Regions from separate parts of the Methylobacterium aquaticum genome, predicted to be linked through region 2. Evidence: predicted binding sites of a transcription regulator. Region 2 holds the regulator's gene; each other region holds the start of a gene.

Region 1 (2,197 bases), 570 kb from region 2:
GCTTCGCGATGCGGAAACTGGCGTCGCCCCGCGCCGCGGGCTCGTGAGACGAAATCCGGAAGTGATCTTCCTGATTTCGTGTGACACCCTCCCCCGTCATCCCGGGTTCTCGCCTGCGGCGAGCCCGGGCTGATGACGTCAAAGGCACCGGACCGGTCTTCCCGATGCCGAAGCGAACGAGAGCGCTTCATGATCGGGCTGCCATCGCGACGCTCTCCAGGGTTTTGATCTCGTCGCATTGCCGACGACGGACCGGTATCCACGTCGTCGGAACATGCTCTAGAACCCGAACGGGTCCGGATACGGCAGCATCCGCCGCCGCACCGGCGTCTCCGGCAGGATCGGGCGGCTGATATCCACCGCAACCAGCCCTTCGACGGCGAGGGCCAGCACCGCCGCGACGCCGTCCTGGGCGTTGATCGCCATGGCGGCGCATTCGACCAGGCGACCGGTGCCGCACTCGTCGAGGTGGTGCAGGATCCGCACCCGGTCGCCGGCCGAGACATGGGTGCGGCGGCAGGCCATGATCAGCCGCACCGTCGAGATCCGCGGCTCGGCCCGCAGGGTCGCGGCACTCTCGATGACGAAGCGGCGGCCGTCCTCGGCCACCACCGGCTCGCCCGCCACGTAGGCCGTGCGGAAGGGGTGCCGCGCGAGATCGCCCTCCGCCACCACGTCGACGAGGAGGCCCGGCTCGTCGGTGCGCGCCTGCTCGAAATCGGCGGCATGCTCCAGAACCGTGTCGCCGAGGGTCAGGCGGACCGGGGCGGTGGCGGCGCGCAGGCGTTCCACCGCCGGGTCGAGGGCCGCGATGGCGAGGAAATCCGCGACCAGGGCCGGGCGCGGAACCGCGGCCACGAGGGCCGCGCCGCGCCGGGGAGCGGCGCTCCGCAAGGCGCCGCGGCGTTGCCCAGGGCGTTCGAGCAGGGTCGCGGAATCGAGGAGGGCAGGGGTGCTCATGCGGGGCTCCGGGGCCAGAGCCGGCGCCGACGCGCCGACACGCTCAAGTTCTAGAGGCTCAGGTCTTTAGGAACATTTAGCGAACTTACCTGCCTGGAGCAACGCCGCGGCAATCGTCGCCGTGTCGATGCGCCGTGACGGGTCGCCGGATCATCTGGGCAGGGTGTCGGCGGGAGCGAGGGTGCGACAAGAACATCATCCCCGGCGGGCCTCTGATCTCGCGTCGCTATCGCGAAAACGCTCGCGCCGCCCCATCTCTCGTGCTATAAGAACAAATGTGGAACCGGCCGATTCCCCCGCCCGTCCGGATCCGCTGTCAGCAGGTGAGATCGATCGAGATGAGCGCAACCACGGACAAGCAGATCGCGGACATCCTCGCCACCTACGGCGAGCCGCTGGCCGGCAACGTCTGGCGCGTGCAGGGCACCGCCGTGATCTACCACAAGGCCCTGGAGCGGATCGCCGTGCAGGCCCGCATCCGCTTCGACGCCCCGGTGATCGTGCGGGCCGAGCGGGACGAGGCGGTGATCCTGGTGACCGGCCACATGCCGGGCCCGAACGGCGACCGCACCGAGTGGTCGATCGGCGAGGCCTTGATCGGCGTGAACTACCGCGTCTCGGGCAAACAGGCGGCCTACGTCTTCGCCATGGCGGAGAAGCGGGCCAAGGACCGGGTCATCCTCAAGCTCGCCGGCCTGCACGGCCTGCTCTATTCCGAGGACGAGGCCGACGAGTTCAAGGCGAGCCGGCCCGACCTGGTGGCGGCGAACCAGTCGCGCCGGCCCGAGCCCGTGCGCGAGCGGCACGATGCCGAAGAGTCCGACCGCGAGGCCGAGGCCGCCAACGATGCCGACGCGCCGCGGGACGAGGCGCCCCGCGCCGAGGCGTCGGAGTCGGAAGCCGACCTCACCGCCCGCATCGACCAGGCGCAGTCGATCAACGCGGTGACCGACCTGATGCTCGCGCCCGAGACGCAAGCGGCGCTCGCCGCGATGCCGCCGGGCCTGCGCGACGAGGTCCGCGAGCACGCCAAGGCCCGGCTCGTCGCTCTGGGCTGGCCGGCCCGCAGCAACGCCAAGTCCCGCAAGGCCGCGGTGGCGTGAGCGGCGCATCGGGATCGATCGAAGGGCCGTCCGTTCGCGCGGGCGGCCCTTTTTCTTGAACCACATCCTCGTGCCTGACCGGATCGTGACCGGCCGCGCGGCGTGTTCGCGCTTGCCCTCACGCGCCCGGCCCG
Region 2 (2,197 bases):
TCATCGTCGCCGACAACACCTTCCAGGGCGTCGCCTCGCTGCCGCCCTCGATCGCCCCGACCCTGTTTGCCCTCGACATCAAGGGCGCCCTGTCGGGCGGTCTCCTCAACGTGATCCTGGTGTTCTTCCTCGTCGAATTGTTCGATGCCACCGGCACGCTGATGGGTGTCGCCAACCGGGCGGGGCTGCTGACCGAGGGCAAGATGGAGCGCCTCGACAAGGCGCTGATGGCGGATTCGTCCTCGATCTTCGTCGGCTCGCTGCTGGGCACGTCGAGCACCACCGCCTACCTCGAGAGCGCGTCCGGCGTCGAGGAGGGCGGCCGCACCGGCCTCACCGCCGCCACGGTGGCGGTCCTGTTCCTCGCCTGCCTGTTCTTCGCGCCGCTCGCCGGCTCGGTTCCGGCCTACGCCACGGCGCCGGCCCTGTTCTACGTCGCCTGCCTGATGCTGCACGAACTGGTCGATCTCGACTGGGACGACCTGACCGAGGTGCTGCCGGCCTGCGTGACGGCGCTGCTGATGCCCTTCACCTACTCGATCGCCAACGGCGTCGCCTTCGGCTTCATCACCTACGCGGTGATCAAGCTGCTCACCGGGCGGTTCCGGGAGGTGAAGCCGGTGGTGTGGGTGATCGCCGGGGTGTTCCTGTTCAAGTTCGTCGCAACGGGGAGCGCGCACTGACGGGCGCGACGCATCTGTACCCTCCCCCCTCTGCGGGGGAGGGTGCCCCGCGGATGCGGGGCGGGAGAGGGGAACCACGCTTCCGGAAAGGGAGCGACCATGGTGACGGGCGCCACCTGGAACAGCGTCGCGCTGCCCCTCTCCCGGCCCCTGCTGACGCAGGGACTACCCTCCCCCGCAGAGGGGGGAGGGTTGAGCGATGCGCCAATCCCCGAATCGATTCAGTACTTCCGCACTAGGCTCACCAGCCTTCCCTGGATCCGCACCCGGTCCGGCCCGAGCACGCGGGTCTCGTAGGCCGGGTTGGCGGCTTCCAGCGCAATCGACGAGCCGCGGCGGCGCAGGCGCTTCAGGGTCGCCTCCTCGTCGTCGATCAGGGCCACGATGATGTCGCCGGTATTGGCGGTCTCCTGGCGGCGGATGACCACGAGGTCGCCGTCGAGGATGCCGGCCTCGATCATCGAATCGCCGCGCACCTCCAGGGCGTAATGCTCGCCGCTGGCCAGGAAGTCCGGCGACATCGCCACCGTACGGCTCTGGCTCTGGATCGCCGAGATCGGCGTACCGGCGGCGATCCGGCCCATCACCGGCACGCTGACCGAGTGACCGTTCTCGTCCGAGGCGGTCGCCATGGCGGGGATGCCGGCTTGCCGCTTCGGCTCGTGGGCACGCCCACCCTCGACCACGCTGGGGTTGAACCGCACCACCTCGGCCCCGGGGGCGGGCGCGGCCTGCGCCGGCCCCGTCACCGTGTCGGGCAGGCGGATCACCTCGATCGCCCGGGCCCGGTTCGGCAGGCGGCGCAGGAAGCCGCGCTCCTCCAGGGCGGTGATCAGGCGATGGATGCCCGATTTCGACTTGAGGTCGAGGGCGTCCTTCATCTCGTCGAAGGACGGGGGAACGCCCGTCTCCCGCATCCTCTGCTGAATGAAGCGGAGCAGGTCCAACTGCTTACGCGTGAGCATGTGACACTCTCATCCCCGCGCTGCCGCGCTCCGGAAACAAATCGCGAACATGGTAAGCGTTCCGCAAGTGTTCCGCAAGCGGGTTCGAAAAGGCGGCGCGAAGGGTGGGCGCGTCGAAGCTTTTTGGCGGCGGGCGATCGGAGATGTTTGGCGACAGCTTCGGAAAACTCTCACTATATCAACAACTTATTCCGATGCCGATTGGTAAGGCGAGGTCGCAGGGCACTCCGCCGCCAGATATCTGTAACATGCTGCGAGCACGCGTTTTCCCGTGCAACATGCGCCGGATCAAGCGCGCTCTCCCTGTGGCTATCATCGGCTCGCCGGACCTTTACAGGGCCGTGAGGGCTGGGCTCGTGGCCCAAGGCACCACTCTCGATAAGGAGCGGGTCGCTAAAGGCGTCAACAGACAAACTGTCGATAAAGCCCCCAAAGGGGAACGTCGTAGCAAACGCAGCCAAGCAATCATCAACGAATTGATGGCCGCAGCCCTGGACGTTGAAGAGGGGCAACCGTGAAAAATTCTACGGCGCCGCTGGAATCGCGCAG
Region 3 (2,197 bases), 1.5 Mb from region 2:
GGTGGAGGCGGGGGGTGTCGAGGGTGGGCGGAACACCTTTCATCGCAGCAGCGTAGCAGAGATTTCCCTTGAGGAAACAGATCGCGCTGCACGGCGTGGCAGGTGGGCGGCCCGGGGACAAGGAGGGCACAGGAACCCCCCTCTCCCCGCCCGCGGGGAGAGGGGAAACCCGCGCCCCGCCCGCGACGGCCTCCGCCGCTCAGAACAGGCTGTACTGCCCACCCTTCTGCACGGGAACCCGAAACAGATCCGTCCGCAGCCGCAGCCGCTCGGCCGGATACCCGAGCCGCGTCATCGCCACCCGCATGCGCTGGTCCAGCAGGTCCGCGTAAGGCCCCGTTCCGGTGAACCGCCGCCCATACGTCGCATCGTAGACCTTGCCGCCGCGGCTCTGCGCGAGGAGCGAGAAGGTCCGCCCGGCCCGATCGGGAAAATGCTCGGAAAACCAGTCGCGCATCAGGTCGGCGAGTTCGTGCGGCAGGCGCAGCAGCACGCCGCCGGCCTCAGTTGCCCCCGCCTCGCGGGCCCGGGTCAGGACGGCCTCGATCTCGTGGTCGTTGAGGCCCGGGATCAGCGGCGCCACCAGCACCATCACGGGCACCCCGGCCTCCGCCAGCATCCGGATCGCCCGAAGGCGCTTGTCGGGCCGCGGCGCCCGGGGCTCCATCCGGCGGGCGAGATCGGGATCGAGCGTCGTGACCGAGAGCGCGACCTTCACCAGCCCCTCCGCCGCCATCGGCGCCAGGATGTCGAGGTCGCGCAGCACGAGGTCCGATTTGGTGACGAGGCCGACCGGGTGGCGGAAGCGCGCCAGCACCTCGAGCACGGCGCGGGTCAGGCGGTAGCGCCGCTCGATCGGCTGGTAGGGATCGGTGGCGGTGCCGAGCGCGATGGTACGGGGCGCGTAGCCCCGGGCCGAGAGCTCGCGTTCGAGCAAGGCCGCCGCGTCGGGCTTGGCAAAGAGCTTGGTCTCGAAGTCGAGCCCCGGCGACAGTCCCGCATAGGCATGGTTGGGCCGGGCGAAGCAGTAGACGCAGCCATGCTCGCAGCCGCGATACGGGTTGATCGAGCGGTCGAAGCCGATATCGGGCGAGTCGTTGCGGGTGATGATGGTGCGCGCCCGCTCCAGCGTGACCTCGGTGCGGAACGGCGGCAGCTCCTCCTCGATCTCCCAGCCGTCGGCGAAGGCCTCGCGGGCGGCGGGCTCGAACCGACCGGCCGGGTTGGCGGTGGCGCCGCGCCCGCGACGCGATTCCGCCGCCGGGGTCGACCCGGCGAGCCGGCGCGCCCCATGCCCGCATCCCGATTCCATCCCGGCCTCCCGCACGATCGCGGCCGAGATTTGAACAAAACAGGAACAAACGCAAGAGCCGAAACAATTGCCAACGATCGAGGCAGGACGCGCCGCCTGCGATCCGCTATGGCGCCCTCATGTTCACGGCTGCCATCCATTTCCCCGGCGCGATCGATCCGGAGCGCATCGACGCCCTCGCCGATACCCTGGCGGCCCTCGTGGCCGGCGTCGCGGCGGGCGTGGTGGGCGATGCGGTGATCGCCGCCGAACACCCGGACGATCCGGAGGTCGCCACCATGGCGGAGAGCACCGGCGCGGCCCTGGCAGCGCGGGGGCGGAGCCCCTGGATGGCGGCGGCCGGATTGGCGCGCCGGCCCTGGATGCTGTGCCTGGAGGCCGGGGACGTGCCGGCGGAGGGCTGGATCCGGGTGCTCGACCGGTTCGGCGCCACGGCGAACCCCGAGGCGGTCGGCCGCCTGCGCCGGCCGCATGCCGCCCTGTTCGAGCGGATCGCCGGACGGCGCGAGGCACTGACCGGCACCCGCCAGGTGCGGGCCGGCGACCTCGTGCGGGTCGACGCGCTGCGGGCGGGGCTTCCCTTCCGCGCCCGCCTGCCGGTCAGGCCCCTGCGGGGGTCGCTGCTCCGGAGCTGACGGCGCCGCGCTTCAGGTGCTCGTCGAGGCGCGGCATGATCTCGACGAAGTTGCACGGCCGGTGCCGGTAATCGAGCTGGGCTGCCAGGATGCCGTCCCAGGCGTCCCGGCAGGCGCCGGGCGAGCCCGGCAGCACGAACACGTAGGTGGCGGCAACGACCCCGGCGGTGGCGCGCGATTGCAGCGTCGAGGTGCCGATCTTGTCGTAGGAGATGCGGTGGAAGATGGCGGAGAAGCCGTCCATCCGCTT
Region 4 (2,197 bases), 3.1 Mb from region 2:
CACGGCGCCGACATCGTCGTCCACTCGACCTCGAAGTTCCTGTCGGGCTCCGGCACGGTGATCGGCGGCCTCGTCTGCGACGGCGGCCGCTTCGACTGGAAGGGCACCGGCCGCTACAACCTGATCAACGAGCCCTGGCCGGATTACGACGGCCTCGTCGTCTCCGAGCGCTTCCCCGAGACCGCCTTCGCCGTCGCCTGCCGGCTGTTCGGCCTGCGCGACCTCGGCCCCGGCCTGTCGCCGATGAACGCCTTCCTGACGCTCACCGGCACCGAGACCCTGCCCCTGCGCATGGAGCGCCACTGCGCCAACGCGCGGGCGGTGGCGGCCTTCCTGAAGGATCACCCGAAGGTGGCCTGGGTGAGCTACCCGTCCCTGCCGGGCCAGCCCGGCGAGGCGATGGCGAACCGGTATGCCCCGATGGGCGCCGGCTCGATCTTCACCGTCGGCTTCAAGGGCGGCGAGAAAGCGGCGAAGAGCTTCATCACCGGGCTCAACCTGATCTCGCACCTCGTCAATATCGGCGAGATCAAGTCCCTGGCGATCCATCCGGCGACCACCACCCACCGCCAGCTTCCCGCCGCCGACAAGGAGGCCGCCCGGGTCGGCCCGGACACCGTGCGGCTGTCGATCGGGCTCGAATCGGTCGAGGACCTGATCGCCGACGTGGCGCAGTCGCTGGACGCGCTCGACTGACAATCCGTCCGGTCGGATCCTGCCGAATCGACACCCTCCGGGTCGTTCCGGGGCCGCGAAAGCGGAGCCAGGAACCACCCGGAGGGTGTCAACTCCGTCGAGAGACTCGAACAGGGTCCGACACTCCGCACCGCCCCGACCATCCCCGGATGGCGCTTGCCTCACCCTCTGAACAAATGTAGAACACGCTTAGGCCGCCGGCATGTGTGTAGCGGGCAAAACCGTGCCCCCGCCCTTGCCGGTCCCGGCCTGTTCGGCCCAACTCGCGGACCCGAAGCGGTGGTCCGCGGCGTCGGCCGGGCTTGCGCCCGAGTGAGATGGAACGAGAGGAGAGCGGAATGGCGGGCAGCGTGAACAAGGTGATCCTGGTGGGCAATCTCGGGCGCGATCCCGAGACCCGCCGGCTGGCCTCCGGCGACCCGGTGGTGAACCTGCGCCTGGCCACGTCCGAGTCCTGGAAGGACAAGGCGAGCGGCGAGCGCAAGGAGAAGACCGAGTGGCACTCGGTCGTGATCTACAACGAGAACCTGGCCCGCGTCGCCGAGCAGTACCTGCGCAAGGGCTCGAAGGTCTATGTCGAGGGTCAGCTCCAGACCCGCAAGTGGCAGGACCAGTCCGGCGTCGAGAAGTACACGACCGAGATCGTGCTGCAGCGCTTCCGCGGCGAACTGACCATCCTCGACGGCCGCGGCGGCGGGGCCGAGGGCGGCATGGGCGAGATGGGCGGCGACGACATGGGCGGCGGCCAGATCAGCCGCGGCGGCGATTACGGCGGCGGCGGTGGCGGCGGACGCAGCAGCGGCGGACGCTCCTCCTCGTCGGGCGGCGAGCGGCGCCCGGCCCCGTCGTCGAGCGGCGGCGGCAACCAGAAGCGCTACGACGATCTCGACGACGATATCCCGTTCTAGAGCATTTTCCGACGAAGTGGATACCGGTTCGTCGCAGAAAATGCGGCAAAATCAACGACCTAGAGAGCTTCGCGATTGCAGCGCGATCGTGAAGTGCTCTAGGCGGACTTGCGGCGGCAGGCCGACGCCTCGTCCGCTTCAGCTCCGGTTTCGTCGCAGATCTCCGGCACCGAGCCGGTCCGCCGCTTCGGCGAAACCTGCTTAGGCCGTTCCACCTTTCCGCGGCGAGCCGGGCTCCGGCCCGCCGCGTCATGCGCGACAACGAACGGCTGCCCCAGAGAATCACCCGGTCACGGCGTGACCGGTGATTGTTTAGATCAAACAGACCATGGTCCATGCCGTTGCGTCGCCGGAGGGCAGGATACGACCGACACGATTCCTGCGCGAATCGCCGGAATAGACACACGCGATTTAATGATCGATTCATATCTGCCCGACACATTGCTTGAATAGATTCATCACGCCCGGACGGGGTGACTCGCGGAGACGAGGATGGGTTTCGACCCCGGAAGCCGCGCGGGATTCCTCGACGACCGAAAAGGCCTCACGACGGTCCTGTTCGGCATCCTGCTGCCGGTTCTCATGGTCGGCAT

Evidence for each region. Region 2 encodes LexA, which represses DNA repair genes until DNA is damaged. Its sites were predicted from a motif close to TGTTCNNNNTGTGTTCNG; they were not measured.
Region 1: F1D61_RS00770 (trna delta -isopentenylpyrophosphate transferase) is a predicted target of LexA. The motif match lies at 1,029-1,046, and genes of this name have one in related genera.
Region 3: F1D61_RS23135 (PA0069 family radical SAM protein) is a predicted target of LexA. The motif match lies at 1,343-1,360, and genes of this name have one in related genera.
Region 4: ssb (single-stranded DNA-binding protein) is a predicted target of LexA. The motif match lies at 865-882, and genes of this name have one in related genera.

What each region holds. Positions count from the first base shown of each region.
Region 1 is NZ_CP043627.1:171,189-173,385, reverse strand. Features, by position in the region: gene F1D61_RS00775 (hypothetical protein) at 280-960, opposite strand; gene F1D61_RS00770 (trna delta -isopentenylpyrophosphate transferase) at 1,299-2,063, shown strand.
Region 2 is NZ_CP043627.1:6,591,480-6,593,676, reverse strand. Features, by position in the region: gene F1D61_RS30495 (NCS2 family permease) at 1-683, shown strand, start outside; gene lexA (transcriptional repressor LexA) at 905-1,648, opposite strand; gene F1D61_RS30485 (hypothetical protein) at 1,753-2,166, shown strand.
Region 3 is NZ_CP043627.1:5,076,449-5,078,645, forward strand. Features, by position in the region: gene F1D61_RS23130 (GNAT family N-acetyltransferase) at 1-43, opposite strand, end outside; gene F1D61_RS23135 (PA0069 family radical SAM protein) at 200-1,312, opposite strand; gene F1D61_RS23140 (hypothetical protein) at 1,432-1,947, shown strand; gene moaB (molybdenum cofactor biosynthesis protein B) at 1,913-2,197, opposite strand, start outside.
Region 4 is NZ_CP043627.1:3,504,751-3,506,947, forward strand. Features, by position in the region: gene F1D61_RS15895 (O-acetylhomoserine aminocarboxypropyltransferase/cysteine synthase family protein) at 1-696, shown strand, start outside; gene ssb (single-stranded DNA-binding protein) at 1,035-1,604, shown strand; gene F1D61_RS15905 (TadE/TadG family type IV pilus assembly protein) at 2,097-2,197, shown strand, end outside.